3 regions of the Brevibacillus nitrificans genome follow, and region 2 is predicted to be linked to each of the others. Evidence: riboswitches for the same ligand, from Rfam matches in the RefSeq annotation. Region 2 holds a riboswitch; each other region holds the start of a gene.
The links. Region 2 has a riboswitch for cyclic di-GMP ahead of EDM59_RS01120 (DUF5317 domain-containing protein). Riboswitches for the same ligand answer to the same signal wherever they lie in the genome.
Positions count from the first base shown of each region.

Region 1: linked by a shared signal. The riboswitch ahead of EDM59_RS13465 (methyl-accepting chemotaxis protein) and the one ahead of EDM59_RS01120 (DUF5317 domain-containing protein) in region 2 are both predicted to bind cyclic di-GMP.
Region 3: linked by a shared signal. The riboswitch ahead of yfmT (benzaldehyde dehydrogenase) and the one ahead of EDM59_RS01120 (DUF5317 domain-containing protein) in region 2 are both predicted to bind cyclic di-GMP.

Region 1 covers NZ_RHHU01000009.1:16,488-27,079, forward strand. The annotation lists gene EDM59_RS13450 (CaiB/BaiF CoA transferase family protein) at 1-853, shown strand, start outside; gene EDM59_RS13455 (sensor domain-containing protein) at 1,132-3,255, shown strand; gene EDM59_RS13460 (GGDEF domain-containing protein) at 3,419-4,060, shown strand; cyclic di-GMP riboswitch class II at 4,286-4,369, shown strand; gene EDM59_RS13465 (methyl-accepting chemotaxis protein) at 4,448-6,178, shown strand; gene EDM59_RS13470 (GGDEF domain-containing protein) at 6,280-7,374, shown strand; gene EDM59_RS13475 (bifunctional diguanylate cyclase/phosphodiesterase) at 7,429-9,963, shown strand; gene EDM59_RS13480 (response regulator) at 10,015-10,380, shown strand.
Region 2 covers NZ_RHHU01000002.1:34,789-45,380, forward strand. The annotation lists gene EDM59_RS01105 (argininosuccinate synthase) at 1-52, opposite strand, end outside; gene EDM59_RS01110 (DUF4760 domain-containing protein) at 308-742, opposite strand; gene EDM59_RS01115 (HD-GYP domain-containing protein) at 861-2,198, opposite strand; gene EDM59_RS01120 (DUF5317 domain-containing protein) at 2,182-2,733, opposite strand; cyclic di-GMP riboswitch class II at 2,985-3,068, opposite strand; gene argF (ornithine carbamoyltransferase) at 3,161-4,132, opposite strand; gene carB (carbamoyl-phosphate synthase (glutamine-hydrolyzing) large subunit) at 4,077-7,319, opposite strand; gene EDM59_RS01135 (carbamoyl phosphate synthase small subunit) at 7,312-8,418, opposite strand; gene EDM59_RS01140 (aspartate aminotransferase family protein) at 8,566-9,750, opposite strand; gene argB (acetylglutamate kinase) at 9,764-10,564, opposite strand; gene argC (N-acetyl-gamma-glutamyl-phosphate reductase) at 10,580-10,592, opposite strand, start outside.
Region 3 covers NZ_RHHU01000017.1:194,040-204,631, reverse strand. The annotation lists gene EDM59_RS24190 (sensor histidine kinase) at 1-1,477, opposite strand, end outside; gene hppD (4-hydroxyphenylpyruvate dioxygenase) at 1,696-2,787, opposite strand; gene yjcZ (sporulation protein YjcZ) at 3,088-3,174, shown strand; gene EDM59_RS24175 (class I SAM-dependent methyltransferase) at 3,379-4,068, shown strand; gene EDM59_RS24170 (hypothetical protein) at 4,253-5,683, opposite strand; gene EDM59_RS24165 (methyl-accepting chemotaxis protein) at 5,872-6,678, opposite strand; gene yfmT (benzaldehyde dehydrogenase) at 6,823-8,280, opposite strand; cyclic di-GMP riboswitch class I at 8,365-8,448, opposite strand; gene EDM59_RS24155 (methyl-accepting chemotaxis protein) at 8,566-9,504, opposite strand; gene EDM59_RS24150 (hypothetical protein) at 9,535-10,287, opposite strand; gene EDM59_RS24145 (RsmF rRNA methyltransferase first C-terminal domain-containing protein) at 10,372-10,592, shown strand, end outside.

The sequences.
Region 1 (10,592 bases), on a different contig from region 2:
CGAGCTGAACCCAGGTCTGATTTATTGCTCGATCTCCGGGTACGGACAGACAGGGCCTTACAGTCACAAGGGCGGTTATGACATCATGGCGCAGGGCTTGTCCGGGCTCATGAGCATGACGGGAGAAAAGAATGGACGTCCGGTCAAGAACGGCATTGCCATACATGACATCGCCGCAGGGGTTACCGCCATCTACTCGATCATGGCTGCCTACATCCACAAAATGACGACCGGGGAAGGCCAGCATATCGATCTGTCGCTGGTGGATTCGGGACTGGCCTGGACCGTCTGGGAGTCTGCCGCTTACTTCGGAGCAGGTGAAGTTTCGAGAGCAAACGGCTCCGCCCACCGGGTGACCGCACCTTATCAGGGGTTCTCGACCAAAAACGGAAACATCCTGGTCGGCGCGGGAAATCAGAAGCTGTGGGAGAAGTTTTGCAAGGAAGTGATCGAAAAGGAAGAGCTGATCGACGACCCGCGCTTTTTGACCAACAGCGAGCGTACGGCAAATCTGCCAGAGCTGGAAACAATCATTGAGTCTGTCCTCGTCCAGCAGGATTCGCAATATTGGCTGGAAAAGCTCGATGCGGCCGGGGTGCCATCCAGCCCGATCTATCAGTATGACGAGGCTCTAAATGACCCCCATATCCGTTCCCGAGACATGGTGATCGAGTACGAGCATCCGCTGGCGGGAATGATTCAGAGTCTCGGATTTCCAGCAAAGTTTTCTCAGACGCCCGGTCAGATCAAGCGTCCTGCACCGCTGCTCGGTCAGCATACGCGCGAGGTCTTACAGGAGCTGCAGTATTCGGAAGAGACGATCCGACAGCTGGAGGAAAACAAGGTAATCTAATCGCGCATTGCGCATGAGGGGACCAGTTCCTATTTTTCAGATAAGGAGCTGGTCTTTTTTTGTGCAGAGATGACCTATGGAGCTTTTTCTCCCTTTTCCTCTCTTTCCCCGCAGCCGCCTATGCGCCCCAGCAAGGCCAACGTTTACAGAAATGTTGAAAAGCCCTTCACCGAGAGCCATAGACCTTTTGGAAGTTCATGGTACAATGAAGCCATGATCCAATCCGTTTGGGATAGGGTCCTTTTTGTACATAGACGAGGGGAACTGGTGATAGATAGATGAGAACCGAAGCGGTAGTAGACCTCTCGCCGCAGGAATGGGAAGACCTGCTGCAAGAAAAAGACGAAAAACTAAAGCGTGCCCTGCGGGATCTCGCTGATGTACGCAGAGCGCTGGACAAGTCCACCATTGTGGCGATCACGGATCATCGGGGCATTATCCAGAGCGCCAATGACCAATTTTGCCGCATATCCAAATACAGTCGAGATGAGCTGATCGGGCAGGATCACCGCCTGTTGAATTCCGGTCATCATTCCAAAGAATTTTTCAAAAGCATGTGGGCCACCATCGGATCGGGTCAAATATGGCGCGGGGAAATTAAGAATAAAGCGAAGGATGGCTCCTTGTACTGGGTTGACACGACGATTGTTCCCTTTATGAATCAGGCGGGGAAAATCTATCAGTACGTCTCTATTCGCAACGACATCACCGACCGTAAGGCAATGGAGGCAGAAATGCTGGCGAGCGAAGCCAGGTATCGGATCATCGCCGAAAATACGTCCGACATCATCTCCGTGATCAATTCGGATGGGGATTTTCTGTATTTGTCGCCTTCGCATCAAACGCTGTGGGAACACGATGTGCCAGCTGAAAAGTTTCAAAATCTGCTCGAATGGATCGTGGAAGAGGATCGGGACATCATGAGCTATGCGATCCGCTATACGTATTCCACGGGAAAAGGCTACATGGCGGAATGCCGCATCAAATCCGAGCGTGCGGTTGCGGTCTGGACGGAGACGAAGACCAGTCCGGTTTTCGACGAACAGGGCAACGTGACCAAGCTGATTCTCGTTACGCGCGATATTACGGAACGCAAGCTGACGGAGGAAATGATTCATCATTTGGCCTATCATGACTCTCTGACGGACCTGCCGAATCGCCGGATGTACGTCCAGCATCTGACAAAGGAAATCATGCAGGGCAAGCGTTTCCAGTCCAACCTGGCCGTCTTGTTTCTCGATATGGACCGTTTCAAAGACATCAATGACTCCTTCGGGCACGATATCGGAGATCTGCTGCTGGTCGAAATGGCGAAGCGTCTAAAGTCCTGCATACAGCCGTCAGACATGGTGGCACGTTTGGGCGGGGATGAATTCACGATCCTGCTAGGCCAGCAGGGCGACTCCAAGCGAGCGGAGGAAGTCGCGGACTTGATCATGGGACAGCTGCAGAAGCCGTTCGAGCTCAGTGGACATCTGGTGAATATCTCGTGCAGCATCGGGATTGCGCTGTTTCCGCAGGATGGCGATACAGCGGAGGACCTGCTGAAACGAGCCGACACCGCCTTGTATTCCGTGAAATCGCAAGGACGCAACGGATATTCGTTTTTCGATCCAACGATGGAGGCAAAATCTCTGGAGCGCATCCTGATGGAAAACGAGATGCGCAAAGCGATTGACCAGCAGCAATTCCACGTCTATTACCAGCCAAAAATGGATATCAGCTCCCAGAAGCTGACGGGAATGGAAGCACTCGTACGCTGGGTGCATCCGGAGCTGGGAGTCATCTCTCCAGGCAAATTCATTCCGATTGCAGAAGAGAGCGGGATGATCCTCGAGCTGGGCGAGTGGATTCTGAGAGAAGCTTGTAAGCAAAACAAGAAGTGGCATGATCAAGGGCATATGCTAAAGGTGTCCGTAAACCTATCCGCGCGGCAAATTTTCCAGAAGGATCTGGTAGAGAGAATTATAGGGGTATTGGAAGAGGTTGGGCTGTCGGCACAGTGGCTGGAGCTGGAAATTACCGAGAGCATTTTTGTCAAAATGGAAGAAGCGACGGCAGTTCTCAAGCAGCTGCGTGAAGCGGGCATTCACATCTCGATCGATGATTTCGGGACTGGCTACAGCTCCTTTAGCTACATCAAGAGCTTGCCAGTGGATACAATCAAAATAGACGCATCGTTTATTCGGGATATTCACCATAATCAGGAGAGTCAGGCGATCGTGAAGGCGATTGTGACGATTGCGGACAGTTTGCAGATGAACGTCATCGCGGAAGGCATCGAGCTGGATGACCAAGCAGAAGCGTTGCAGCAAAACGGCTGTGCTCACGGGCAAGGCTACCTGTTCAGCAGACCGCTGGCGACGGATGATTTTGAGCAGTTTTTAGCGGAACGAAATTGAAGACGATTGGAAAACAAGCCCCGTATATCGCGCATATACGGGCTTTTTGTTTCGCGTGCCAAATTCCCTGCTTTTCCTTTTATTTTAGTCATAATATAATCTTTTATTGGTGGGCGTATGAATTTTTTTCCAAATCGAAGACTGAGCGAGTGAGGCAGCATATATGAAATATACCGGGAGAATAACCGTTACGTTATTCGTATTGATTGTGATTTTGTTTATACGCATGATGGTTCAGTATTATCTAGGACAGCCTCCTCACTTCATTCCCATTCCAGCCTTCGTTGCCCTTGCATTTGCGTGGTTTCTTGGGAGCAAATATGACAAGTCCGTTTATTTCGCTCATCGGGATGCTTTAACGAACGTCTTTAATCGACGCTATTTTGATCGACAGGCAGATAAACAGCTCCGTTTCAGTCGGAAAAAAGGAGCGAAGCTTTGTATTTTTGTCATTGATGTAAACGATTTCAAGCAAATCAACGATCAATATGGACATGCCAAAGGGGACGAGGTCCTACAGCTCATTTCCCGCGTGTTGGCTTTACACACAGGAAAACGGGATATTTTAGCGCGTTCAGGAGGGGACGAATTTCTCCTGTTATCTCCACGGATCGATAGGCACGAGGCAGAAAATCGAATCGAGTTTTTCCACAACAAATGTGCGGAGCTTTCAAAACGTCTTCGAATCCCCGTATCCATTTCAATTGGGTATTCCATCTACCCTGACGATGCATGGAACGTAGGTGACTTGATCTTTTCTGCGGATACCCGGATGTATCGCAAGAAGAAAAAGAAAGCCAATTGATACAGGATAGCCTGCAGCCTTGGCTCAAAAAAATGTTGCTTGGGATGTTTCGTTTATTGGAAACAGGGTATTAAGTAATAGGTAAAAAGAATCAAAAACGAAAGGATTGATTTTTTTCGCTCCTTTTCACTATGTGTTCACAGACTATATAGGCAAATACGACTATAATAACTTTGATTGGTTAAAGCGCTGCAGTATTCAAAAATTATGACCTCAACTTAACTAAATGACCGTGGAAGCGATGATCTGTCATTCGTATGTGGGCACTTGAATGGCAGGGAGCGAGTAGTGCAACCGACCCTATTTGTTCGCAAAAATAAGGTCGGTTTTTTTGTGTGAAAATTTCTCTGTCTAGGATCCATCATTTGAAATTATCGGAGGTAGCTTATGTCCTTTTTTCATAAAAAATCAAAATCGTGGCAAGCGTATTTGGAGAATTCTCGTTCTACGAACATTTCCGACGTTGGTGAGCGGGTGAAAGATCGATTGGCGTTTATGGGGATCAATCAAGATACGCTCTTACATATAAAAGAAGCTGCTCACATTCTAACTCCGTACAAGGCTGAGATTGTTGGTCAGTTTTACGGGGCGATTACTTCGATGGATCATCTTCATCAGATCATTGTGCACAATTCGAGTGTGGATCGACTGCGTAAAACGATGGAGAAATACCTGGATCAGTTCCTTCTTGCAGAAGTGGACCAAGAATACGTAGCGACCAGAATCATTATTGGTCAAGTTCACAGCCGCATTCATCTGACCGCCGAGCATTTTATCTCTGCCCATCACTTATTAATTCAGATTATGACAACCATCCTGATGGAAAAACTGCACACGAAACCGGATCGGATGCTTCAGAGTGTACTATCGGTACAAAAATTGGCGGCTTTTGATCAGCAATTAATCGTGGAAGTGTACATGGAGGAGACGTTTAAGTCCTTCTTAATCGGAATATCCGACATGCTGAATCAATTGACCGAGCTGGATACGACGAAGCAGCTGATTACCGGAATGGATAAGCAGATCGAGGAAAGCCATAGTGTAACGGCGGCAACGGAAGAAATGAGTGCCTCTATTCAAGAGGTAGCGGAGCATGCAGGCAGAGTAGCCGAAAGGACGGATGAAGCTGTTCAATCGGCAGAGCAAAGTAAGCAAGTCATCAATAGCGCTCTCTTTGACATTCAACAGGTGGGCGGTGTGTACGATAAAGTTTTAGAACGCGTGACCCAGCTGAATTACGAAATCAAGCAAACGCAAGGCGTTGTGAAAATCATTCGCGAAATAGCGGATCAGACCAATTTACTCGCTTTAAATGCGAGTATTGAAGCAGCGAGAGCAGGGGAACACGGCAGAGGCTTTTCCGTTGTAGCTTCAGAGGTACGAAAGCTGGCTGAACATACGAAGGAGCAGATCGCTCTGATTACAGCCAATATGGACTCTTTGCAAAGAGTTTCCGAGCATGTGACCCAGCAAATCGGTGAAACCGGAAAACTGGTAGAGCAAAGCGTGAAGGAAGCACAATTTGCCGACTCAGAGCTGCAAACCATCGTTTCCACGATGCAGGAAATCAATCAATCCACTTCCCAAATTGCCGCGATGACCGAAGAACAAACGTCTTCTGTGATGGATATCGCCTATCGAAATTCCATTATTTTTGATCTGAGCGCGCACTCACAAGAAGTTGCCAAGCAAACGGCAGAAATCATCTTTGAACTCAGCAAGAAAATGGATGAATACCGAAATACCTTCTTTAGCATCAATGTGAGGCTGAATTATAAAGACATTATCCGAGTCGCGAAAACGGACCATCTTCTCTGGAAATGGAAGATCTATAACATGCTATTAGGTATGGAAAATATCGATGCCAAGCAAGCAGCCTCTCACAAAAACTGTAGACTTGGGGCCTGGTATTATGGCCAGTTGCCGCAACGAGTCAAAGACCAGCCTTCCTTTAGACAACTTGAAGAACCGCATAAGGCTGTCCATCAGTTTGCCATGCAAGCAGTAGAATCCTATGAAAAAGGCAATCTGCTAGGTGCGCAGCAAGCGTTTGAACAGCTTCAAGAAGCTTCTCACCATGTCATTACGCTGCTTTCACAACTAGAATCCGAACTATAACTTTTGGGTTATAGCGCAATCATGCACGTGTCACCCTACCTGTCCCCTTGCCCTGCGCAAGGGGGATCTTCAAATCGAAATTCAAATCAGGAGGAGGAGGGATGATGAATGCAGTGATTCAGTCCACTCTTTCAAATATCGCGATCATTTTTTTCATGCATTTATGCATGGTGGAAATACTCAACAATGAGAATAGACTCACTCCTTCCTTCGCTCAAATCGGCAGGATAATCGTCATATCCTCCTCGGTCATCGGTATGTTTTATCTTCCTATTCAATATGGGGAATATCGATTTGATCTCCGCCTCATTCCATTAGTATTTTTTTCTGTCAGGTGGGGGTGGGAACTAGCGATTCCGACTTTACTCATAACAGCTCTTTGGAGGCTGGTTTTGGGGGGAGAGGGTTCCGTTCCCGGTGTTGTTTTTGGCATGATTCTTCCTGTTTTCGTCGCTCTTGTGTATCGATCCATCCAAGGCGCTGGCCTTCATCCGGTCTCGATAGTCTTTTTATTTACCATAGGCTGGTTCATTTCTGATATCCCCATCATTATTTTCGTGCCCGATGGCTGGAGTGTTTTCAAGGAGATCTTTCTTGTCCGTTATGCTTCTTATGTGCTGACAGCCTTGCTTCTTTGCCTATTTATTGTCAATGCCGAAAGAGATCGAAGGGTAAAGAAAAAACTGCAATATGATGCAGATCATGACCCTTTAACAGGGCTATATAATATTCGGTACTTTCAAAAGGCAGTAAAAGCGTTCACCAAATCTACGAAGCAAATGTTTATTGTCATGATTGATGTTGATCGTTTTAAAACGATTAATGATACATATGGTCATGTAACGGGTGACTTGGTCTTAAAAGGGGTTTCCAATGTGATAGCAGAGGTTGCATATGCGTATGATGCCAATAATGTAGTCGTGGGAAGGTACGGCGGTGAAGAGTTTATTCTATTCTTGGCTGTTGATCAAAAGGAAACGATGGTCTCCCTGGTGGAAGCTGTTCGGGAAAGGGTAGAAACAAGCTCGTTTTATACAGAAAAGGGAACGCATTTGCTGAAAGTGACGGTTTCCATCGGTGTCTCGCAAATGACGGACTGTAAGATGTTTCAAAAAGCGGTTGAACAAGCCGATAAGTCCCTTTACGATTCCAAAAAAAATGGGCGGAACCAAACAAACTATGCGAGGGACATATAAGGATTACCCCAGGATGATTGGAATGGAAACGGTAAGGGAGGAGGCTTTCCTAGGATGCGAGGATCAGTTGAGCTTGTGATAAAGAACCGTTGGATTAGCATATTTTCCTTGTTCTTTCTCGGTGCTGTCTTATTCTTTCAGCAAGAGTGGTACGGCTATTTTGGAAAAGATAATTATGTGATGATTCACCTAATGATCGAAATTCTTTTAATTGTTTCATCGATTGCAATCGCGATTCAGGCATGGATGTTTTTTCCCCATGTCTTTTCTCAAAAACGACTTTGGATGGGCGCTATTTTCCTGTCAGTTGGGGTGCTAGAGATATTCCATGCCCTTTCCTATAAAGGAATGCCATACTTTCTATCGGAAAGCTCTGCCTATAAGGCGACTTGGTTTTATTTGCTCTCCCGTCTGACCCTTGCGATCGGGCTGCTGCTTTTCGTGTTTGCAAAAGAAAAGCAGGCACTGCCTTTTCATAGATGGATGGCCTACTGCGTTTCTCTTGCCTATTCTCTGATCTGGATATTCATAATTTTTGATCCCAATCAGCTTTTGCCTGAGGTGGTCGTAGAAGGTGCAGGCACTACTGCTGTTAAAAATACGCTGCAGTATTTGGCCATTTTGATTCAGTCGTTATGTATATTTTTTTGTTTGAAGACACTTCGTTCATCATCTACTCTGCATCTCATGCTGCTGGTTGGCTCCGTGTATTTGATCATCAGTGATTTCCTATTCACAACGTATATGAGTGTGTATGATATGGCGAACTTAACCGGTCATTTTTTTCAGCTAGCTGCTTATTACTTTGTATTTACTGCGCTGTATTATGTTTCCGTAAAAGAACCCTATCAAAAGCTAAAGGAAGCAAAGGAACAGCTGCAGGAAAAAGAACGGTTCCTGCATACGATCACGTCTAGTATGGGAGAAGGGATCATCGTCATGGACATGGATGGGAACGTGACGTTTGTCAATCCAAAGGCAGAGCAATTGCTGCTATGGCAAAAAGATGAGCTCGTCGGGATGCATTATTCCCATCTCATCCAAGAGGCGGATGCCACGCTTCCTTCCCATCAACATGTCGAACATACAGCCTCCATGAGAACCACTGACATCCAGTTAAATCAAATGCATGAAAGCTTCTATATTCGCAAAGACAAAACAACCTTTCCCGGGTCCTATATCACCACTCCTTTCATTGAAAACGGTAACAATAAGGGCTTCATCATGGTATTCCGCGATATGAGTCAACAGAAGAGGGATCAGGAGTACATTACGTACATGGCTAACCACGATGAACTCACGCAGCTTCCCAATGCGAGATTCTTTTTAGAGAGGCTATCGGATGTCCTCGAGCAAAATAACGGGAGTAAAGTAGCCATTCTCTTGCTGGATATCGATCGATTTAAATCGATTAATGAATCACTGGGTATTTCTTTTGGGGATTTGGTTCTCAAGACCGTGGCAAGCCGTATTCACGGGGCTCTTCCTTCAGAGGTGTTCTTTAGTCGGTTGAGGGGAGATGAATTCGCCCTCTTCGTAGCTTCCTCACAGGCAGACGAAGAAACCATTTCGATTAGCCAACGCATTCAAGAAATCATGAGGGAGCCATTTGCGCTGCAGCATCTCCTTTTAAATATCACGGTGAGCATCGGTATAGCCGTATGTCCAGACGATGGGCATAGTCGAAGCGACCTGGTTAAGTACGCTCAAATAGCCAAAAATGAAGCAAAAAGAGAGGGGCAGCGCTTTAAACGCTTCCATCCCACGATGGACAAGCAGCTCCTCGAGCGACTGGTTTTGGAGCATGATCTGCACAAAGCTCTTTCCCGGGACGAGTTTCTCGTCGTTTACCAGCCGCAGATTGATGTGCACACCGGGCAAATCATTTCAGTAGAGGCGTTGATTCGCTGGAACCATCCTGTTCGTGGCTGGATATCTCCGCTTCATTTCATACCGCTTGCCGAAGAGAACGGGTTAATTGTTCCGATCGGGGAGTGGATGCTCAGGACCGCTTGCAGGCAATTAAAAGAGTGGCATAACCAAGGCTTTACCTCTCTGGGCGTATCCGTCAATTTGTCCATGCGGCAATTTTTTCAGCAAGATTTAGTGGATATGATTGACCGTATTCTAAAAGAGAGCAAGCTTTCGTCCCCGTATCTTGAATTGGAGATCACGGAAAGTATGACGATGAACGTCAACCACACCATTGACATGCTGCATAAACTAAAAAAACTAGGTGTGAAAATCGCCGTAGATGATTTTGGGACAGGGTACTCCTCTCTTCTCTATCTAAAGGAGTTTCCCATCGATCGCTTAAAAATAGATCGATCGTTTATTCGCGATGTCACTACGAACAAGCATGATGCAGCGATCATTTCCATGATTGTCTCTATCGCCAATCACCTTGAAATGGAGGTGATTGCTGAGGGTGTGGAGCACGTAGACCAATTGGATTTCTTATGGGAGCAACAATGTCGGCAGGTTCAGGGATACCTTTTCAGTCCCCCTATTTTACCCGAGCAGTTACCTCTGCACTTTCATGAGATACAGAAGCGTTCCATTTCCTACCGCAGCCGTGTAGGGATGTAATGCTCCTTGTCTCACGGCTTCTACTTCACATAATGGAAAAGGGGCACCCCTATGACGAAAAAAATAATGGTTGTGGATGATACGGCATTTATGAGAAGCGTATTGAAAAATATGATCGTCGAAGAATTTGCCTATACGGTGATAGAGGCTTCAACCGGACAAGAGGCATTTGAAAAATACAAATTGGAAAGACCGGACCTTATCACGATGGATATCACCATGCCAGAGGTGGATGGGATCGCCGCGCTGAAACTGATCAAAAATTTTGACCCGCAAGCCAAGGTGATGATGTGCTCGGCAATGGGGCAGAAGGCAATGGTCATTGAGGCGCTGCAATTTGGAGCGGTGGATTTTATTGTGAAGCCTTTTCAAAAAGATAAAATTGTAAACACGATTCGTAATCAAATGTCCAAGTGAAATCTTAAAACGGCATAACGCCAGGGACTGGGGCCAAGATCGATGTGTCGATTTGGTCCCCGTCCTTTTTTGCTTTACGGTCCATGCAATATGCCAGGGAACCATTCGCACACCGATGACGGATATAGGGTCTTGTAATGAGCAGGCAAATGGGTATAGACTAGACGATGCTCAGGCTTTCCTTTCGTTTAGAGAGTGACTGCCAAAAAGTA
Region 2 (10,592 bases):
CGGATGTATCTAAGCCGCCCGAGTAGGCCAACACAATTTTATCTTTTGCCATCGTTCTCTCTCCCTGTTCCGAAGATTTATTCATGTGAGTAATTATACAAACGAACTAATAAAAATACAACCACTTTTCTTATTTGTCCTCTACTTTTTCCCCGTGCAATTTTAGGAAGACAGAAACAAAGCAGCCGGACCTGTGAGAAAGCTAAGCTGCACCAAGGTTTTGGTGTAGCCATAGCTTCTTGTGTACGGGATGGAAAAATAGAATCCTCCCCGTACAGGATCACTCGTCCGGCTGTTTTATGCTCTATTATTCATGCTTTGTATACGATACCTGAGGGACAAACTCTGCACCCTTATGCTTGCGAATCCACTCCAGCTCAGCTAACGCCAGGCGCTCGAAATTCTCTGCGATATGGATGTCCCCCTCCTCTCTCCAGGAGGCGATGATCGGATACATCCGACTGTAAAATCCATTGATATACCACATATCAAACAAGAGATCTGGATGTATAAGACCGTTTTTATGCAAAACACCAACCATTTCAAAAAAACCGTAGAGCGTCGTAAACTGCGAGAATTCTTCACCCGTTCGTGGATACTTCTCCCAAAATACTTCGGGTGCGATTTCTTCCTTTTGCCCTAGAACGGCTGTAAACCAAGCTCTTGCTTTCCTGAGCCGCTCTGATTCGTACTGCTCGTAAAGCTTTACCATCATTTCTGCGTCTTGATAGGTAGGAATCATCTCTCCATCACCTCATCGACATTTCCATTCTCTACCAGTATGTCTGCTATTGATTCTTGATGCAAGCGAACAACGCATGTGCTTCCCAAAAACAAAAACAGCTACAGAAAAGGCATCGTTAATGGATCGCCTCCTGTAACTGTTTTTGGCTTTGGGTTTCTTGGCTGATAATGCTTTCCAATTCTTCCCGTGGCAGTCTTTCTACAATCTCGATGAAATGAGCTGCCAGTATCTCATCAAACTGAGTGCCCGATCCACGTCTGATTTCATTTAGCGCTTCCTCAACAGGCAGGCCTTTTCGATACGGTCGATCAGCAACCATCGCGTCAAACGCATCAGAAATCGCCAATATTTTCGCCATCAACGGAATCTCATCACCGGCGAGCCCATCCGGATAGCCCTTACCATCAATTCGTTCATGATGAGAACGAATCGCCGGAAGCAACTCCTTGAACATTCCCGCCTGCAAAATGATCTCGTACCCGATGACGGTATGCTGTTTGATTCTGTCGTATTCCTCAGGCGTCAATCTGCCCTTTTTATTCAGAATTTCATCTTCAATACCTATTTTCCCGATATCATGCAAAATGCCGCCTACGTATATTTCTTCGACCTTCTCGGATGACATCCCTATTTTCCTGGCGATTTCTCTGCCCCAGTGGGCGACCCTTTGTGAATGTCCGCTTGTGTAACGATCCCTTGCATCAATAGAGGCAGCCATTGTAGTCAAAAAGCGATGGTTAAATGATTTTGCTTCTTCAACCTTTTGATGAAGCTTTTGAATACTATCGTAGTAATGATGGAATACAACGCTGATCGTAATAAATGCAACCATCATGGGAATTAGCGTAAGCGGGCCGTATGACTCAACTAAACGCGCGCCCACTCCAGCCAATATCATCAGCAGTAAATATGTAGAAGTAAAGCCTCTTGCCATGTCTTTTATCGTTGTAATCCAATTGCTTTTATAAAAATAGGAAATACCCAGCCCACAGAGAGTGAGGTTTACGAACCAGTAAATGACCGCTAAAAAAAGATCTGTAATGATTGGAGAAAATGCCTCAAAACTTCCTAGCCAATTTTTCAATTGGTCTACTACCCAGATAGTCATCATTAACTGACCAATATTGGCCAAAGCTTTAGATGGGTTAAACCGAATCAAAAAACCAATAATCAGCGCTTCAATAACCGCAGACCATACACCGACCCAAGAGCCAAAGAGTAGGATACCCGAAAAAATCACAGCGTTATTTAAGGTTAATATCGTATTTGATAATCGAATCGGCGCAAAAGTAGAAAAAATGGTGAGGAGAGTATATGTACATAATACTCCCCAGTGATCACGCGGTTCCCATTCAGACAAGGAAGAAGCAAATATAAGCATGGCTGATATTGCAAAACCAAATTGCACAATAATGCCTTTTATGAAGATTAGAATATCAGCTTTTTGTCGCATAACTTTTTCCTTCTCGGAGTTGTAATAATGAGATTGGTTTATTCATTAAGCGCTGAATAAGTAAAAATGCCCCTAACATAATAAAAATGTCCCCAATACTAATAACCCGCGGAATAATAGACGGCATATAGATGACATCCGTTAAAAACGGAAGATTGGAAGCCTCCGTCAGTACATTATGCTTAAAATTTGTGCCATTAATAATTGGTTCTAGATCATACGGCAGCTTCTTTGCCTGTTCTAAATCAATTGGCATCTTCCCACCATTTGTCCATATTGCAATGGCATTTAAAAACCAACCGACCATAAAAATTCTCATATCTTCATATTTTCGATTAAACAGTAAAAAAGCCAAGATAAACACGTATGCTGCTGAAATGAAGATGCCTCCTAGTGTGTGAAAAAGCGCGGAACAAACTTGGAGTCCAATACTTATAGCTAAAAGCCATATCTTGTTAAATTTAGGGAATTCTCTGATTCTTCCCTTCCGAATCAGCGCAACTATAAACGATAAACAGATTACATCCAAAAGCATTTGGCTTTCCTCCAAGGGTTGAAGAAAAAACACCACTCATCAAAGCGGTGTTTCTTCCATGCAATTATTAGCCAATGTTGAAATTTGCAGATGTAGCTGCTACGATAGCTGCCACCATCAAGATTGCTGCGACCCATTTTTTCATATATATTTCCCCCCCTTTAAGATAGTGGAGAAAGCTGGCTTCGCTACTGGTCATAACCCAGGGGCCAAGCGACCATTTACAGCCCCTGCGCATCTTTCCTTTTCTTTTGTAAAAAGGGCGGATTCGCTACTGGCTCCATACGGACCAAGCGACCAAATACAGTCCGTACTTCTTCGCGACTTTCATACCTATATTTTACACATAAGTGACAAATTTCGGCAATCAAATATTCATAGTTTACTAGATTTTATCTATAAATAGTTCTTTTGAATTAGCCTTTCCTCACACTAGCGCGGCAAGAATTGCTTTTTGTGCATGGAGGCGATTTTCTGCCTGATCGAAAATGAAGGAGCGAGCTCCGTCAATCACGCCGGCAGTCACTTCTTCCCCGCGGTGAGCAGGCAAGCAGTGCAGGAACAAATAGCTCGGATCTGCCTGTGCGACCAGCTTTTCGTTGACTTGGTAGTTCGCGAAGGCTTTCAATCTGACTTCATTCTCTGCTTCAAAGCCCATACTGGTCCAAACGTCGGTATACACCGCATCCGCTCCGGCAACCGCTTCAGCTGGGTCATACGTCACAGTCATGTTTCCGCCGCTTTGTTTCGCGTATTCTGTCGCTTTTTGAACGATTGCGGCGTCCATTTCATAGCCGACCGGAGTCGCTACGCGCACGTCCATCCCCAAGAGGACCGCTGCCAGAACCAGTGAATTTGCTACGTTGTTGCCATCACCGACATACGCCAGCTTGATTCCCTTCAGCTTGCCTTTATGCTCCCAGATCGTGAGCATGTCAGCCAAGGCTTGGCAAGGGTGGTACAGATCGGTCAGTCCGTTGATGATCGGGATGGATGCATGCTCTGCCAGCTCTTCTACATAGGAGTGGGAGAACGTGCGGATCATGATCGCATCTACATAGCGGGACAGCACTTTCGCTGTATCGCTGATCGGCTCACCGCGGCCCAGCTGCAGTTCTTTTCCGCTCAGGAACATACCCATGCCCCCCAGCTGATACATCCCTACTTCAAAGGATACGCGGGTACGAGTAGACGCTTTGTCAAAAATCATGCCCAAGGTCTTGCCCTGCAGCGGCTGGAACGGCTGTCCCAGCTTTTGCAGTTGCTTGATGTGAGCGGCCAGATGCAGCAGCTCCATCAGTTCTTCCCCGTTGAACTCGTCGATTCTGAGCAGGTCCTTTCCTTTATGCTTGCTGAGCGGCAAGTTTGGAAAGTGTTCCAATATCTTCACTGGCTGCATGCGAGCCACCTCTTTTCTCAAGAATGGATTTCACGTACAAATCAAAGGTTTCAACTGCTGAGAACAGCGGTACACCGTGCTGCACCAGACGACCACGCAGGGCGAATCCGGTACGGCCATGACGATTTCCGATCGTCGCTGTGATCAGGGCAAAGGCTGCTTTGTCTTTTTGCAGCAGCTCGTTCAGCTTTGCCTCATTTTCGATGACATGACTGACTGCTACTCCGGTCTCTTGCAGCCATGCTGCTGTTCCGGCTGTCGCTACCAGCACGCCCCCCTCTGCTTGCAGCTGTGCGAGCGTTTTGCTGACATCTGCCTGCTTGTCGGAGTCTTTTAAGGACGCAATCACCAGATGGCCTTGCTTCCAGTCACCGTAAAAATGATCTTTGAACGCGAATGCCTTGCCAGCCGCTTCCGCAAAGGAGCGACCCAAGCCGAGCACTTCGCCTGTCGATTTCATTTCTGGACCCAAGACCGGGTCTACGCCGTTCAGCTTTACCGTTGAGAACACGGGTGCTTTTACGACCGCGAAAGGAATTTCCGGCAAGAGTCCTGTACCGTATCCCATATCCGCCAATTTCTCACCCAGTTGTGCTTGAACAGCCAGTTGAACCATTGGGATACCTGTTACCTTGCTCGTAATTGGAACTGTACGGGAGGCACGCGGATTCACTTCCAACACGTAAACTGTGCTTCCATCGATCACAAACTGGATGTTGATCAAGCCAACCGCTCCCATTTCTTTCGCGATTGCCTCGGTATAGCTCGCGATCTTCTGCTTGATTTCATCTGACAAGCCAGGAGCCGGGAACAGAGCCACGCTATCGCCGGAGTGAATTCCGGCCTTTTCAACATGCTGGAAGATTCCTGGGATAATGACGCTTTCGCCGTCGCAAACGGCATCCACTTCTGCTTCGCTGCCTGGTACGTATTTGTCCACCAGCAGCGGGAAGAACGTCTTGCTGTCAGGATGATTCAGCCAGCCGTTGATCGTCGCCTCAAGCTCGGTGAGGTCGTGAACGACAACCATCCCTTGACCGCCGATTACGTAAGACGGGCGCATCAGGACAGGGAAGCCGATTTCTTCTGCAATCGCGGTCGCGTCCTCCAGCGAGGAAACACCTTTTCCCGGGATGTGCGGGATGTCCAGCTTGCGCAGCATTTCATAGAACAGCTCGCGGTCTTCCGCACGTTCGATAGCCGACAGGGACGTACCCATCACTTTCAGCCCCGCATTTTCCAGCTTGGCTGCCAGATTGATTGCCGTTTGGCCACCGAATTGCACCATGACGCCTTCTACCTGCTCGCGCTCTGCAATATGCAGGACGTCCTCCACATGGAGTGGTTCAAAGTACAAATGGTCCGCTGTTTCATAGTCCGTACTTACCGTTTCCGGGTTGTTGTTCACCACGACAGCGGCGATCCCGTTCTTTTGCAGTGATTTGGCTGCGTGCACGGAGCAGTAGTCAAACTCAATCCCTTGTCCGATCCGGATAGGACCCGAGCCGAGCACCATGACTTTGCGGCCTTCCAAGGTAGCCACTTCATCTACACCCTGCCAGTCGGAATAATAATACGGCGTTTGCGCATCGAACTCGGCTGCGCATGTATCTACGATTTTGTAGGTCGGGGCAATGCCTGCCTGACCGCGCATATTTTTGATTTCAGCCGGCGTGCGTCCGGTCAAAGACGCGATCGTCTCATCCGCAAATCCGCGGCGCTTCGCTTCCAGGAGCAATTGCTCAGGCAGTTCGGTGCCCTCGCAGCAAGCCAGCTCGATTTCCAGATCGATGATTTTGCGAAGGCTGCGCAGGAAGAATGGATCAACCCCGGTCAAGCTGTGAAGCTCTTGCTCGGTGAAGCCCTTGCGAATGGCTTCTGCGAATACGAACAGGCGAATGTCTGTCGCTTCCTGCAGGGACAAAGACAGCTCTTCTTTTGTCCAGGTCGCCATCTCGGGACGGGACAGGTGCGTGCAGCCTTGCTCCAGGGAACGCACGGCTTTCAAGAGCCCTGCCTCCAGGTTGCGGGCGATCGACATGACTTCCCCGGTCGCCTTCATCTGCGTACCCAGCTTGCGGTCAGCCAGTGGGAATTTATCAAACGGGAAGCGCGGGATTTTTACGACGATGTAGTCCAGCGCTGGCTCGAAGCTTGCGTATGTGTAGCCCGTAATCGGATTTAGCACTTCATCCAGACCAAAGCCCAAAGCCAGCTTTGCAGCGATACGAGCGATCGGATAGCCCGTCGCTTTGGATGCGAGCGCACTGGAACGGCTCACCCGCGGGTTTACTTCGATCAGCACATAACGATCCGATTTTGGATCCAGGGCGAATTGAATGTTACAGCCACCGACAACGCCCAAGGAGCGAATAACCTTGGTCGAAACGCTGCGCAGCATTTGGTACTGGCGATCCGTCAGCGTCTGGGAAGGGGCTACGACGATACTATCACCTGTATGAATCCCCACTGGGTCGAGGTTTTCCATATTACACACGATGATGCAGGTGTCATTGGCATCCCGCATGACCTCGTATTCGATTTCTTTCCAGCCTTTTACGCTGCGCTCGATCAGCACTTGGCCGATCGGGCTAGCCGCGATACCGCCAGCCGCTACTTTGCGCAGAGTAGCTTCATCCTCCGCGATCCCTCCGCCTGCTCCGCCCAATGTATAGGCAGGACGCACGATGACGGGATAGCCGATGGAACTTGCAAAAGCAATAGCCGCATCCACGGATTCAACAGTGTCGCTTTCCGGTACCGGCTCGCCGATTTGTTGCATCAGTTGTTTGAACAGCTCACGGTCTTCCCCGTTTTGAATGGCAGCCAGCGGTGTACCCAGCAGTTCTACGTTGTACTTTTCGAGAACACCCGCTTCTGACAAGGAAACAGCCAGGTTGAGACCGGTTTGACCGCCCAGGGTCGGCAGCAGGCCGTCTGGACGCTCCTTCGCGATGATCGCTGTCACGGATTCCACCGTGAGCGGCTCCAAATATACTTTGTCAGCTACTTGTTCATCTGTCATGATCGTAGCTGGATTATTATTCACCAGGACGACTTGCACGCCCGCTTCTTTCAGAGAGAGGCAGGCCTGTGCGCCCGCATAGTCAAATTCTGCTGCCTGACCGATGACGATCGGGCCTGAACCAATAACCAGCACTTTATGGATGTGGGACAATTTAGGCATAATTCTTCGCTCCTACTACGCGCATCGACTGCAAGAATTGGTGGAAAATGTGTGAGGTATCGCTAGGTCCGGGATGAGCCTCCGGATGGAATTGCACACTGAAAACGGGCAGGCTGAGATGACGGAGTCCTTCGACTGAGCCATCGTTGACGTTGCGATACGAAACAGCCAGGTACCGCTTATCCAGCGCTTCTTCTTTGACCACGTATCCGTGATTTTGGGAAGTCAGATAGACTTTTCCGGTCATAAGCTCTTTCACCGGATGATTGCTGCCACGGTGGCCGTAAGCGAGCTTCTCGGTCTTGCCGCCATACATGAGCGCCAGGACCTGATGCCCCAAGCAAATTCCCAAGGTTGGGTATTGCTCGACGGCCTTGCGCCACTCACTGCAATACGCGAGCAAATGCTCCGGGTCCCCAGGGCCATTGGAGAACATCAGGCCGTCTGGCTGCAGCGCTTTGATCTGAGCAAAATTCGTGTCAAATGGCACTACAGTCACGCGGCAGCCCATCTCCAGCAGGGAATCCAAAATGGATTGCTTCATGCCGAGATCGACCAGTACGACGTGCTCCCCCGATCCGGGATGACGCTCGACCTGCTGGCTGGATACGTTTGCGACCAGCGACTTTTTCGCGTGCTTGTAACGCATCGCGACAACTTCCTCCACCGCTAGCGGATGGTCGGACATGACACCAAATACGGGACCGTTTTGGCGTACGCGCTTGGTGATCGTCCGTGTATCGATTCCAGCCAAGATCGGGAATCCGAAATCCTCTGCTGCTTCTGCCAGCGTCTTGGTTGATTCGTAGTGACTCGGCTCCAGGCAAAGCTCGCTCACGATCATTCCTGTCAGGGCAGGCTGTGCGGCTTCGTAGTCTCTTTCGTTAATGCCGTAATTTCCGATCAATGGGTATGTGAATGTAACGATCTGCCCTGCAAAGGAGGGATCAGTCATCACTTCCTGGTATCCTGTCATTCCTGTATGAAAAACCACTTCGCCAAATCCTGTGATAGGCGCTCCGTACAACGTTCCTGTGAATACTTCCCCGCTCTCAAGCGTGAGATAACCGACACCAATTTCTTTTTTCTCTCTGCTCATCTATGAAAGCCACTCCTCTCCAAAGGGCACATCTAACGAAAATTTATGCAACTCTTTGTATTAATATACATTTGTAATTATAAAAATGCAACGAGTTTTTTGTCCTTTCTCACTCGTTGCATTTTTCCAATGCACACAATATTTGTTTTAGGACTGCGCCAGACCCTCGCTCAGCGCAGCGACCGCTTGCTTGATTTCTGCCTCGGTCGTAATAAAGGATGGCAGCAGACGAACCACATTTGGGCCTGCCATCAGCAGAATCACTCCCTTTTGCTCCCGGGCGTAGTTCACGGCATTGGCTGCAGGGATCGACAGCTCTACACCGAGAAGAAGTCCTTTTCCGCGAACGGTTACCACTTTATCTGGATACTGGGCTTTGAGCTGCTCCAGCTCCTGAATAATCATGCTGTTGATTTTCGCCACTTTCCCCAGTATGTTTTCTTCTTCCATCATATCCAGCGTAGCGATTCCTGCTGTCGTCGCGAGAGGGTTGCCCCCAAAGGTGGTGCCATGTGTACCTGGGGCAAAGGCTTCTGCCACTTCTTTCGTCGCTACTACTGCACCGATCGGGAATCCACTGCCGAGACCTTTTGCCAGTGAAATGGCATCTGGCTTCACATCATACTGCTGGAAGGCAAACCAGGTGCCCGTGCGTCCAATACCGGTCTGAATCTCATCTACCAGCAGGAGCAGTCCGTGCGTATCGCACAGCTCGCGAAGGGCTTTGACCCACGCTTCTTCTGCTGGGTGCACGCCGCCTTCTCCTTGGACCAGCTCCAGCATGATCGCGCATGTTTGATCCGTGATGGCTGCCTTGACTGCATCCAGGTCATTGTATGGTACAGTGACAAACCCTTGTGGAAGAGGAGCAAAGCCGTCTTTTACTTTCTCTTGACCTGTCGCTGTAAGCGTAGCCAGCGTACGGCCGTGGAAGGACTGTTCAAACGTAATGATTTCGTAGCGTCCTGTCCCCTTTACTTTTTGTGCGTAGCGGCGAGCCAGCTTGATCAGCCCTTCGTTTGCCTCGGCACCGCTGTTGCAGAAAAAGGCTTGGTCCAGACCGGACAGGCGGCTCAGCTTTTCTGCGAGAATGCCTTGCTGGGGAACATGAACCAGATTGGAGCAATGCCACAGCGTATCGAGCTGTTCATGCAGCTTGGCCGTTACCTTTGGTGGAACATGGCCCAAGGAAGTTACGGCGATACCGGAAGTAAAATCGAGGTATTCCTTTCCTTGATCGTCCCAGACCTGATTGCCTTGGCCTTTCACCAGACTAATCGGCCATCGTGCATAGTTATTCATAAGATGCATGGGTGCTGTAACCGTACTCATGGAAAATCCCCTCCTATTGTGGTTGATTCACGTTCATCCGCACTGTGGTTCCGACTGCTTCTCCTGCGCTGACTGCCAGAATATCCTCAGCCGTTCCCCGGCAAATGACGACCTGTTCGACGCCTTGACCCAAAGCATCCAGAGCCGCCTGAACCTTCGGAATCATTCCTCCAGTAATCACGCCATCTGCGATCATCTGATGGATCTCGTCTGCGCTCGTTTCCTGTACCAGCTCCTTGCTGCCATCGGATAACGGTCGCAGAATACCTGGAACATCTGTCACCATGACCAGCTTCTCGGCCGACAATGAAGCTGCGATGGCTCCTGCCGCAATATCTGCATTCACATTGAAGGCATCGGAGCCGTCTGCGCTCACAGACAGAGGCGCGATAACCGGAACATAGCCTTGACCGAGTATCGCCAGAGGAATGGTTGTATCCGCTTGCTTGACCTCGCCTACCCATCCGAGTGGCTTGGTCGTCTTTTCCGCGATCAAGGTCTGACCATCGATCCCGCTCGCTCCCCAAGCCTTTGCTCCCGCTTGCGTCAGTCGTCGAACCAGCGCTTTGTTAATGCTCCCGCACAGCACCATTTCCACCACACGCAAGGTATCCTCGCAGGTCACGCGCAATCCATCCACAAACTGCGGTGTGATTTGCACCTTATCCAGCATCCCGTTGATAGCCGGTCCGCCCCCGTGAACGATGACGATTGGTTTCCCCTCGCCTTGCAGCTTGGCGATGGCTTGAAAGAAGGTATCCGGCAGCTGCTCCATCGTCGAGCCGCCACATTTGATGACGATAATTCCTTCCATCCTCTTTCCTCCTCTTTACGGGAATACC
Region 3 (10,592 bases), on a different contig from region 2:
TATGGCTGTCGGTCCTGCGTGCTTTGATCTTGACCGTTCCCCCATCTCGCTTAGGCAACAAGCCGTGCTTGACAGCGTTTTCAACCAAGGGCTGCAGGATGAGCCCCGGGACAATAAAGCCTTCTACCCCCGCTTCGATGTCATACTCGACGCGCAGCTTCTCCCCGAACCGGGCCCGTTCAATGGCTAAATACGCTTCGATGTGCTCGAATTCCTCTGCCAAGCTGACAAATCCCCCGGAGTCATGCAGGTTTCTGCGAAAGTACTCTCCCAGATGGATCAGCAGCTCACGCGCCTGCTCCGGGCGGAAGCGAATGAAGGAAACGATCGTATTTAAGGCATTGAACAAAAAATGCGGATTGATCTGGGCATGCAGCGCTTTGATTTCGGCGTCAGCGAGCAAGCGGGACTGCTTTTCCAGCTCAGCCAGCTCCAGCTGCGTAGAAATCAGGTTTCCCAAGCCTCGCACAAGCTCCAAATCGACCGCAGATAGCTTGCGGGAGCGGTCCTGGTACAGCTTCAGGACCCCGGCCACCTCTCTTCGGCGCATCAACGGTACGAGAATGGCGTACCGCAGCGGACAATTGGCTTCCTTGCAGCCGATTTCCTGTTTGCTATGGGCAATCATGACTTCCTTTGTATCCAGCACCTCTTGGGTGGCCTTTGTGGAAATGCCCTCTCCCACCACGTGATGGGAAGAGCCAGCGCCGACATGGGCGAGCACCGTCTCCCGGTCTGTAATCGCCACCGCAGCTACGCGAGTCGTACGCAAAATCTCTTCGGCTACCTTTTTCGCGGACTCAAATGTCAGTCCTTCCCGCAAGTACGAAAGCGTCTTGTCTGCTACTTGCATCGTACGCTGTGCCTGCAGAGCGCCGATGCGATCCTCTTCTTTTTTTACCAGATCGATAATAATAACGAGAATGGCGATCCCCAGCGAGTTGACGACTGACATCGGAATGCTGATAATCTGGATCAAGGATAAGGCAGCCTCGTAGGGACGAGCCACTAACAGGATGATCCCCATCTGCATCCACTCCGCAAGAAACCCCACGATCATGGCCGTTGTCCAGCCGATCTCCTGCTGACGATTGCGGCGGAATTGATAGATCAAGCCCGCAATCAAGCCTTCACTGATTGTAGAAATGGCACAAGCCAAGTCCGTAAAGCCCCCGAGAGAGTAACGATGCATGCCAGCAATCAGGCCAGTCATAAGCCCTACCCATGGCCCAGCCAGCAGGCCCGCCACAACCGTACCGATGACGCGGGAATTGGCGATCGCATCCTGATACCAAATGCCGTTATAGGTTCCGAGTATGGAAATGGCGGAGAAGATCATCACCATGACGGCTTTTTCTTTCCAGGTCGCCTGCTGATTCAAAATACTTCGAAAAGCACGGACGCGAGTAAACAGCAAAGCAGCAACGATGAGAACGGCCGTCCGCTCAGCTAATGGCATCATCAAGGCCAGGTTCATATGATCAGCTCCTATCCAACTGTGCGCTTGCCAAAAAGGATATACTCATTATCCATAGCACACGGCTGTACGGTCAAGACAATTGTCTGACAAGGCTGAAAACCGTCCGGCGGGTCTGCAAACTGCCATCCCTGATGTTTCCCACGAAAAAAGGAAAACAGGGCACCTCTGCATTTCCCACTGACCAGAGGATGCCCCTATGTCCCGTAACTTTTTTCTTACAGGTTGCCCCGGAGCTCTTGCTCACGCTCCAGTGCTTCGAACAGCGCTTTGAAGTTGCCGTTCCCAAAACCGCGTGCCCCTTTTCGCTGAATGATTTCGATAAACAGCGTCGGACGGTCAACGATGGGCTTGCTGAACAGCTGCAGCAGGTATCCTTCGTCATCCCGATCCACCAATACCCCCAGCTTTCGCAGCGACTCCAGATCCTCGTCGATTTCTCCCACGCGCTCCTTCAGATCCTCATAGTACGTATCAGGGACGGAAAGGAAATCGACGCCATTGGCCTGCAGCTTGCTAACCGTGCTGATAATGTCATTCGTCAAGATCGCGATGTGCTGGACACCGGGTCCTTTGTAAAACTCGAGGAACTCTTGAATCTGCGATTTGCGACGGCCTTCCGCTGGCTCGTTGATCGGAAATTTGATTCGTCCGGTACCGCTCTGCATCACTTTGGACATTAGCGCAGAATACTCGGTGGATATGTCGTCTTCACTGAAATTTTGCACAGCCGTGAAGCCCATGACTTTCTGATAATAGGAAACCCATTCGTCCATGACTTCTACATTTCCGACGACGTGGTCGATGCCAATCAGTCCTGAGCCTTCTCCTTTTACTGGCGCTTGGAACGCTTTGTAGCCTGGCAAAAATGGGCCCTTGTAATTTTTCCGCTCGATGAAGGTATGAATATTTTCGCCATACGTCCCGATGATCGCTTTCTTCACCGTTCCATGTTCGTCCGTATATTCGGTAGGCTCCATGATGGCGATCGCTCCACGGGAAACCGCCTCACGATACGCCTGCTCACAGTCTTCTACCCGAAGAGCCACGTCCTTGACTCCATCGCCGTGCTTTTTCACAAATGCGGCGATAGGGTGATCGGGTGTGAGCGCCCCGGAAATGACAAAGGTCATGTGGTTTTGCTTGAGTACATACGAAACCTTTTCCCTAGAGCCTGTCTCCAGCCCTGCGTACGCCACCGTTTCAAAGCCAAACGATTTCGTGAAATAATGCATCGCCTGTTTTGCATTTCCTACATAAAACTCCAGATAGTCCCAGTCTTGAATAGGAAAAAAATCAGTGTTCGCCATCGCTACCCCTCCACTAATTTCATTCATTCGTTATGGTTTTTGGATAATTGGGATTATTTAGTCGTTATCTCGAGCGTACATGGGAAGCGCTTGCTTATGCAAGAACGCGAAATAACGCGAAAACGCTCAACCGCTTTTATTGATTAAAGTACGCGATTCGTCGTTTTCTTGATACACCTGGAAGCCAAAAACGAATCACACCCAAATTATCATCTCCCCGTTTAAAGCCCTTACATTGTTCCTCGATTTGCATACCTTGATCTTGGGGTTTTTCCTCAATCTCATTTAGGGGTGATATCAATGAGTTTCTTCGACGACAACTTTGCATTGGTATTGGTTCTTTTCGTATTATTAACAATTGTTGCTTGTAGCTGCGACGGCTGCTAATTTCCTTCCAAAGCTTATCCTTTTTCTCTTGAATCACCCTGTGAAACTGCATGATTCGAAGCGAGGCTGCCACAGATTTCTGGCAGCCTTTGCTGGTTTTCGCCGATTTCTTCGGTCGTAAAAAAGATACGCAACCACCCGTTTGCTTGATACAATAGGGGCAAAAGTAGGTAAAGTAGCAAGCAGAAAGGGGCAGACAAATATATGAGCGAATGGAGCACCCTAGCAGCCGAAAAGTGGGACCAATTTGCAGCAGACTGGCATGCAAACAGCGACAACATGTGGGAAAACGGCAGTCGCCGTACGATCCTGCCTTTCTTGCAAAAATACGTATCGATCAGTGATGGCCCTATCCTCGATGCAGGCTGTGCAGACGGCTATGCGAGCTGCAAGCTGGCATCGATTGGTTACAAAGTAGAGGGTATCGACATTGCCGGGGAAATGATTCGTCTCGCCAATGACCGGGCAAAAAGAGAAGGCTTGTCGATCCCTTTTCAGACAGGTGACATCAGCGAGCTTCCTTTTGCAGACAATACCTTCGCTGGCGCCTTGTCGATCAACGTCGTGGAATTTACTCCTTCCCCTTTGAAAGCACTCCTCGAGCTGCGACGTGTTTTAAAGCCTGGCGGCACCCTCGTACTCGGGATCTTGGGTCCAACTGCTGGCCCGCGCGCCCATAGCTATCGCCGTTTGTATGAAGAAGCCACCATTCAAAATACGATGATGCCCTGGGAGGCCAAGAAGCTGGCTTCTGAAAATGGTTTTGTCCGAAAAGACGAAGAGCCTGTCTATAAAGAAGGAATTACCCCTGATATTGCGGGACGCTTAAGCGTTGAGCTGCGTGAAGCCGTCAGTTTTCTGACCCTGTTTGCTCTCGAAAACACCCTCGACTAAATCCTTTTCCCCTAAGAAAACCTCTATTGAGTCCTGTTCAAAGAGGAACGACCTCGTTTTAGCAGAAAATTTTACCGAAGGAATGCCAGAAGCGGACGCTGAGGCACTTCGTCATTCGCTCCGGAATTCATAAACATAAAAGGCAGCCTTTCCGTCTAACGCTGACGGCGAGGCTGCCTTTCTATCACTTCGTGGAGACATAGGCCACATTATTTTGCTTCATCCAAGCCAGTTTGCTTTCGATCAGCTTCGCAAGCGTCGCATCCTCCATGCCATGCAGCTGGCTGTAAAGCTGCTGCGTTTCCAAAAGATCGTTGTACGTCAGATACGGGTAGTCGACGCGGCCAAAGGAACCGTTCGGATAATAAGCGTAATGGAGATCGCCATTTTGGACGATCCATTTGGACCCGAGATTGACCACGCCGCCAAGCATGATATCCGCCAAATCTTTGTCCGTTGGATTGCCAAACTGCAAATAGCTTCTGTACAAGAAGTTGATCTCTGCCAGCTGATGGTTGAGAGAAACGTGTGTATCAGATGGTTTCCCTACTAATGCGTAGTCGGCTACCAGCCAGCCTGGACGATCGCCTTCGATCACATAATGGTTCCCTACCGCATGCTGTTGGAAAAAGAGCGCGTATCTTTGGGTAGATTCACAAAATTCCGCCTCTTGATATTGGATGCATCCCTGGAGCATTAAGCCTGCCGCTCCCGTATTAAAGCGAGTATCGTAGAAGCCTTCCGTTATGCCGTAATCCTCCCGCAGCCACTCCGAGCGAGGAAGGGACTTCCAGTAGCCTAGCTGATCCTGCTGTTTGAGGCTTGCTTTTAGCATCACGTATCCCATCTCTCGTGCTGCCTTGCTTCCGCCCGTGTACATGAAGGAGTGCAGGACATAGTTTTCCGGTATACGCCAGTAGGAAGTATCCGTATACGGCACATAAGTCGAAGGACTCTTGTAATAGTACCCGTCATACAGCCATTTGGCATTATCCGTCACATCCAGGCTGAGCCAGATGCTGTCCAGCTTTTCTTGGCCCCATACAACGAGCGGCTCGGGAGATTCCAATGCCCACATTTCGCTCACGTGACCGGCTCGTATCGGCAAGCTGGCCTCTAGTACATAGCCCCCTGCGGATTTCCGTACGGTAACGGGAAGTGCCATATCCTTTTTTTCGTTGATTGTCCCGTTGCCCATGGGCGCATACACGATCGGCGCTCCCAGCCAGATCGACTTGCCCTCTGTTTCGATGAAACCTGAGGCGAGCGGGAGTGTATGAAGGTCACGCAGCGGTACGATTGCCCAGTAGGGCTGCTTGTTCTCCGCGATCGCACGGTAACGAAACGTCGCCTGATCACCGCGAACCGGGATCTTCACGACATACGGCTGCTGATTTTGCTGAGCGGTCAGCTGGTGAATCCAGTACACGCCGCCATCGCCAAATTTGATTTCCTGCTTTTTATGTGTTCCACCTTTGATCGCTTCGCTCGTTTCCTTTTCTACCGGCTTTGTCCAAGGACGAGGTCCATCGTCGGCACTGGTCTCGCCTGGAGCGAACATGAATGACGTTAGGAGCGTAGCTATTACGAGAAGCATGCTTACGCGCTTGATCATGATATCCCCCTATCCATCCATTAATCGAAAAGTCGGATACAATTAGAAAACGTGGCTCCAAGCTTTGTGGCGGAGCCTTAGTGGCACTTATACTGGCTAAGAATCTTATAAATTCTTACTGTACCAAAAAACGTCCCTCTCCTGTATGACACCAGGGAGGGACGTTTCGTTACATGAAACAAGCTTTTTTATTTGGATTGGAACGCTTCTTCGGCCAAGTCAGCCAGCTTTTGCGTATTGTCGCTGACCTCTATCATCGTCGCGGAAATCTGCTCTGTAGCCGTTGCCTGACTTTCCATCGTCTGATTGATCAGCTCGATGGATGTCTGCAGATGCACGATCAGCTCTCGAATGGAATCGGTCGTATGTTTGATTTTCTCTGCATTTTCGCGGGAGTTGCTCGCCATGTTGCGCACTTCGTTGGCCACGACGGCAAATCCACGCCCCGCTTCCCCTACCCGCGCTGCTTCGATGCTCGCATTAAGCCCCAGAATGTTGCTTTGGTCCGCAATCTTTTTCACAGCCAGCGCGATTTGCTCGATCTCCCCGGTACTGTCGCTGACGTCTTTGGCCTGAACGGAGATGGCGCGCATCTGCTCGTTTAATTTGCCGATTTCGGACGCCATGCTATTTGTCGTCGCACTTACCTGTTCTACGACACTGGAGAGATTAGCCGTAATCTCGTACAGAACATTTGCCCGCTCCATGCTGGAACCGATGCCGACGCCCCCGACTACACGCCCTTGCTTGTCATGAAGTGGAACAGCACGGGCAATCAGGGGAAACCCGAACAGCTCCTTGGGCACGATCATCGATTGATGCGTATTCGTACGGATGGCAGTCGTAATGATATCTCCCTCTTGCAAAGGATCGCCAGGTGACACCTGCAGAGCAAATGTCTTCCCCGGAATATTCATCAGCAGCTTCTCTGTATCATAGACACCCACCGTAACATCATCGGAAATCAAGTCGTTCAGATACGGAGCCACTTTCATAAAAGCCTCTAGCAATTCTGCCGTTTCTGCGGATTCGGACGGTTCTGTCGGTTGAGTGCTGTCCGCCGCTTCCCACGTTTGTTCCTGATCTGTTTGTTCCCATTCTTCCACTGTCTTCATCGCTGACCACCTAACTCTACATGATTAATAAGGAAATTGACGAGGCTTATGCTGAACGGAGATCCACTTGAGCGTCGAAAACTCTTCCAGGCTCCACTGCCCATTCAAACGTCCCAGACCGGAATGCTTTTCTCCGCCAAACGCGACAATCGGCTCGTCGTTAATCGTACCGTCGTTGATATGGATCATCCCGGTCTCGATTCGCTTCGCCATCTGTGCTCCACGCTCCAGATCGCGCGTATGAATCGCTCCTGAGAGTCCAAATGGCGTTTCGTTTGCCATCTGAACCGCTTCCTCTTCGGACGCAAATTTGAAAATGCATACCGCAGGTCCAAACAGCTCCTTGGAGGCGATGGCCATATCGGTTGTGACATCCGTCAAAATGGTGGGAGCTACGACGTTTCCTGTTACCTCGCCCTTCAAGATCGGAGTCGCTCCCTCCCTGATCGCCTCCTCAATGGTGCTCATCAGGCTCTTCACCTGACGATCATTGATCAAGGGACCGATGACGGTGTCCGGATCGTACGGGTCTCCCACTTTCAGCGAGGACACTTTCTTCACGTATTGATCGAGGAACGGATCGTATACGTCTTGATGGACGAGCACACGGTTGGCTGACATGCAAATTTGGCCTTGGTGAGTAAAACGGCTGAACACCGCTGCGTTGACAGCGTACTCGATATCCGCATCCTCCAGTACGATAAGCGCACTGTTTCCGCCCAGCTCCAGAATCGCCTTTTTGAAATGCTTGGCAGCGACCTGTGCGATATGGCTGCCTACCTGGCTGGAGCCTGTGAAAGAGAGAATGCGCGGAATCGGATGCTCCACAAATCCATCTCCGATTTCCGAGATGTCCGTTACGATTACGTTGATCAAGCCTTTGGGAAGGCCAGCCTCTTCAAAGATTTTTCCGATGAGCGTACCACCCATGATCGGCGTATGCTCATGCGGCTTCAGCACAACGCCGTTTCCTGCCCCCAGAGCCGGAGCTACAGATTTCATGGACAGATAGAACGGGAAGTTGAAGGGGCTGATGACCCCTACTACTCCTGCTGGAATGCGATACAGCCTGTTTTCTTTTCCGTCGACAGGAGATGGGAGAATTTTGCCTTCCATGCGCACGGGGAATGTCGCCGCTTCCCGGATAATGTCCTTCACCAGACCGATTTCAAAAAACGCTTTGAGGCGTGTCCCACCGAGCTCTTTGATAATGATGTCGATGATTTCTTCTTCGTGAGCATCGATGTAGTCCACCGCACGCTCCAAAATCCGCGACTTGACATAGGGATTCACTTCATCCCATTCCTTTTTTGCACGAGCAGCGGCTTGATAGGCCTCGTCGATATCCTGCAAGCTAGCCATTTGGAATTCGGTAATGACTTCACCGTTGTACGGATTGAGATCCGGCAGCTTCCGTGAAGCGAGTCCGTCCCTCCATTCCCCATTGATGAATTGCTTGTTCAAAGCTTGTAGAATCGACATATCCCTTCTCCTCTCCCTTGTCCAAAAAAATAACGGCCCCCATCGCCAGAAGGGAGCCGTTAGACAGCATGAAAAAACCTGCTAGTTGGCAACCCGGCTGCCATAGAGAAGATCCGTAGGCCCGTGGCTTTGCGTCCCCACCTTTCAATGGGTTTGCCCATTCATAGCGAATGTTTTGTCGAATTGTCAAGTTACAGGAATTTTTTGGTTAGTCCACTTTCGATTATAGACTTCTCGATTGAATAGTCAAATAAAAAATAGGTAAGGCAGTCATACTTTAAAAAGCTATTCGGAGAGTACGCGCTTTCCATCCTCTATACTCTCTTGCAGCAGCTGCGCCACTTCCTCCGATCTGCTCACGTGCAAAGCCAGATCCTGATTTAAATCACCCAGCAGCAGAACGGCTTCCCCTACCTGCTTGGCTACTTCATCCGCAAACTGCTTTTGATGCTCGATGATTTGCATGACACCGGAAACTTCTACGCTTACCTCGTGGAAAGCCAGTACAATTCCCTCCATCTTGCCGGAGGCATCTCGGCTGATCGACAGGCCGTTTTTGATCGCTGAACTGTTCTTTTCGCTGTTCGCCAGCGCTTCTTTTGTCTCTTCCTGAATTTTTCCGATCAGCTCTGCGATTGTCTTGGTCGAATTCGCTGTCATTTCTGCCAGCTTGCGCACTTCATCTGCTACCACGGCAAAGCCTCTGCCCTGCTCACCAGCACGTGCAGCCTCGATCGCTGCATTCAGTGCCAGCAAATTGGTTTGGTTGGCGATGTCGCTGATCACCTTGACAATGCTGGTGATCTCCGAGGAACGATCCTCGAGCCGGCTCATGGAGCGCGCCGTATTGACTGACTCTGCATCCAAGAGACTCATCACTTCGACTACTTCCGTCATCGCGGATTTTCCCGCTTCTGCACGCTGCATAGATTGCTGGCTGATGGTAGTCAGGCGTTCCCCCCGAACATGCAGCTGGCTCGCTGATTCGTCATCACTTTCGTTAATCGACTTGATGGTTTCGATGACGCCTTTCATTTGGGCAACCAGTTGTATGAGTTTCCCATGCTGGGCATTTACTTCCCCATTTTGCGAAAGAGCTTCTCCCATCTGTTCATAAAGGGCTTGCAGCTCATTCTTCCACACATCTTGACTTTGTGTTTCCTCTGTTGCAATCGCTACTGCTGTCTGTGCTTCTGCCTGACCTTTTTCTTTCTTCCAGAACATGTTTCTACTCTCTCCTTTGCCATCAAACCATTAGTCTTCACGACGAGCAAATTGACGGGATTCGATAATCCCTGGATGCTGCTTTGCCAATGTCAGCAGGTTTTCCAGAAAATAATAATGGCCCTCCAACAATTCCACGTCCTTGCGCTCGAATTGCTTGACCTGCAAATACTGCTGCATTTCCAGAGCATAGCGTTCCAGCTTGTTGTGGAAGTCGTTGGCACGTAGCATTTGTTCGATTTCGGGGTACTCCGTCTTCAATCGATTGATTTCACTGTACACCCTGCTGCCTTCTAAAATCATCTGATAGGCGACGCGCTCCATCGAAGCACCCGTAGCCGCTTCCTGTTCCGCACGCTCCTCGCGCAATGCGGACAAGTACGTGATAAAATGGTAGACAGTCAAGAACAATGGGCCTAAAAATAAGATGATCCCTGCTTTGTAGACATGCTGATTGGACAAGTTGCTGATGAGCAGGAACAAGTGAAACAGAATCGCTCCCAGCCATACGTAGATAATGACCTGGTGATTGATCTTCCCAACCCTTTGCCCGCGAGAAAATACAAACGTAAGCCCTAGCAGATAAAAGGCAAGCAAGGTAAAGCTGGCGGAAAACAGCGCCATCTCCATCTCCTGCAGCCAATCTGCGTCGGCGGGAATCTCGATCAAAAATTCAAAAGCAAGCACCAGCAGTGAGAAAAGCAACCCCATGATCCAAAACCGGCTGACTTCCGAGTCGTTCCTCCGCCGGGAGCGGTAGCGTTCCGCACGGGATCCTTTCATATGCTCTCACCTCATTTTCTAAGATTCGCCATGATTCTATCTTTTCCTCTACCCATCGGCCAAATTCTGACAACGGAGGCTTCTATGACACAATCTTTACCTATTGCTTTTACAGAACGGATGCGGGCCCTGCTGCAGGACGAGTACGACGCATTCGCCGCTTCATACGAACAACCCGTCTTTCACGGTTTGCGCGTGAACCCTCTGAAAATCGAGCGCGAACGCTTTCTCGCCCTCACCCCCTTTCCTGTGGAGCCGGTTGCGTGGTGTGCCAACGGCTTTCGCTATCAAGAAGGGATGAGACC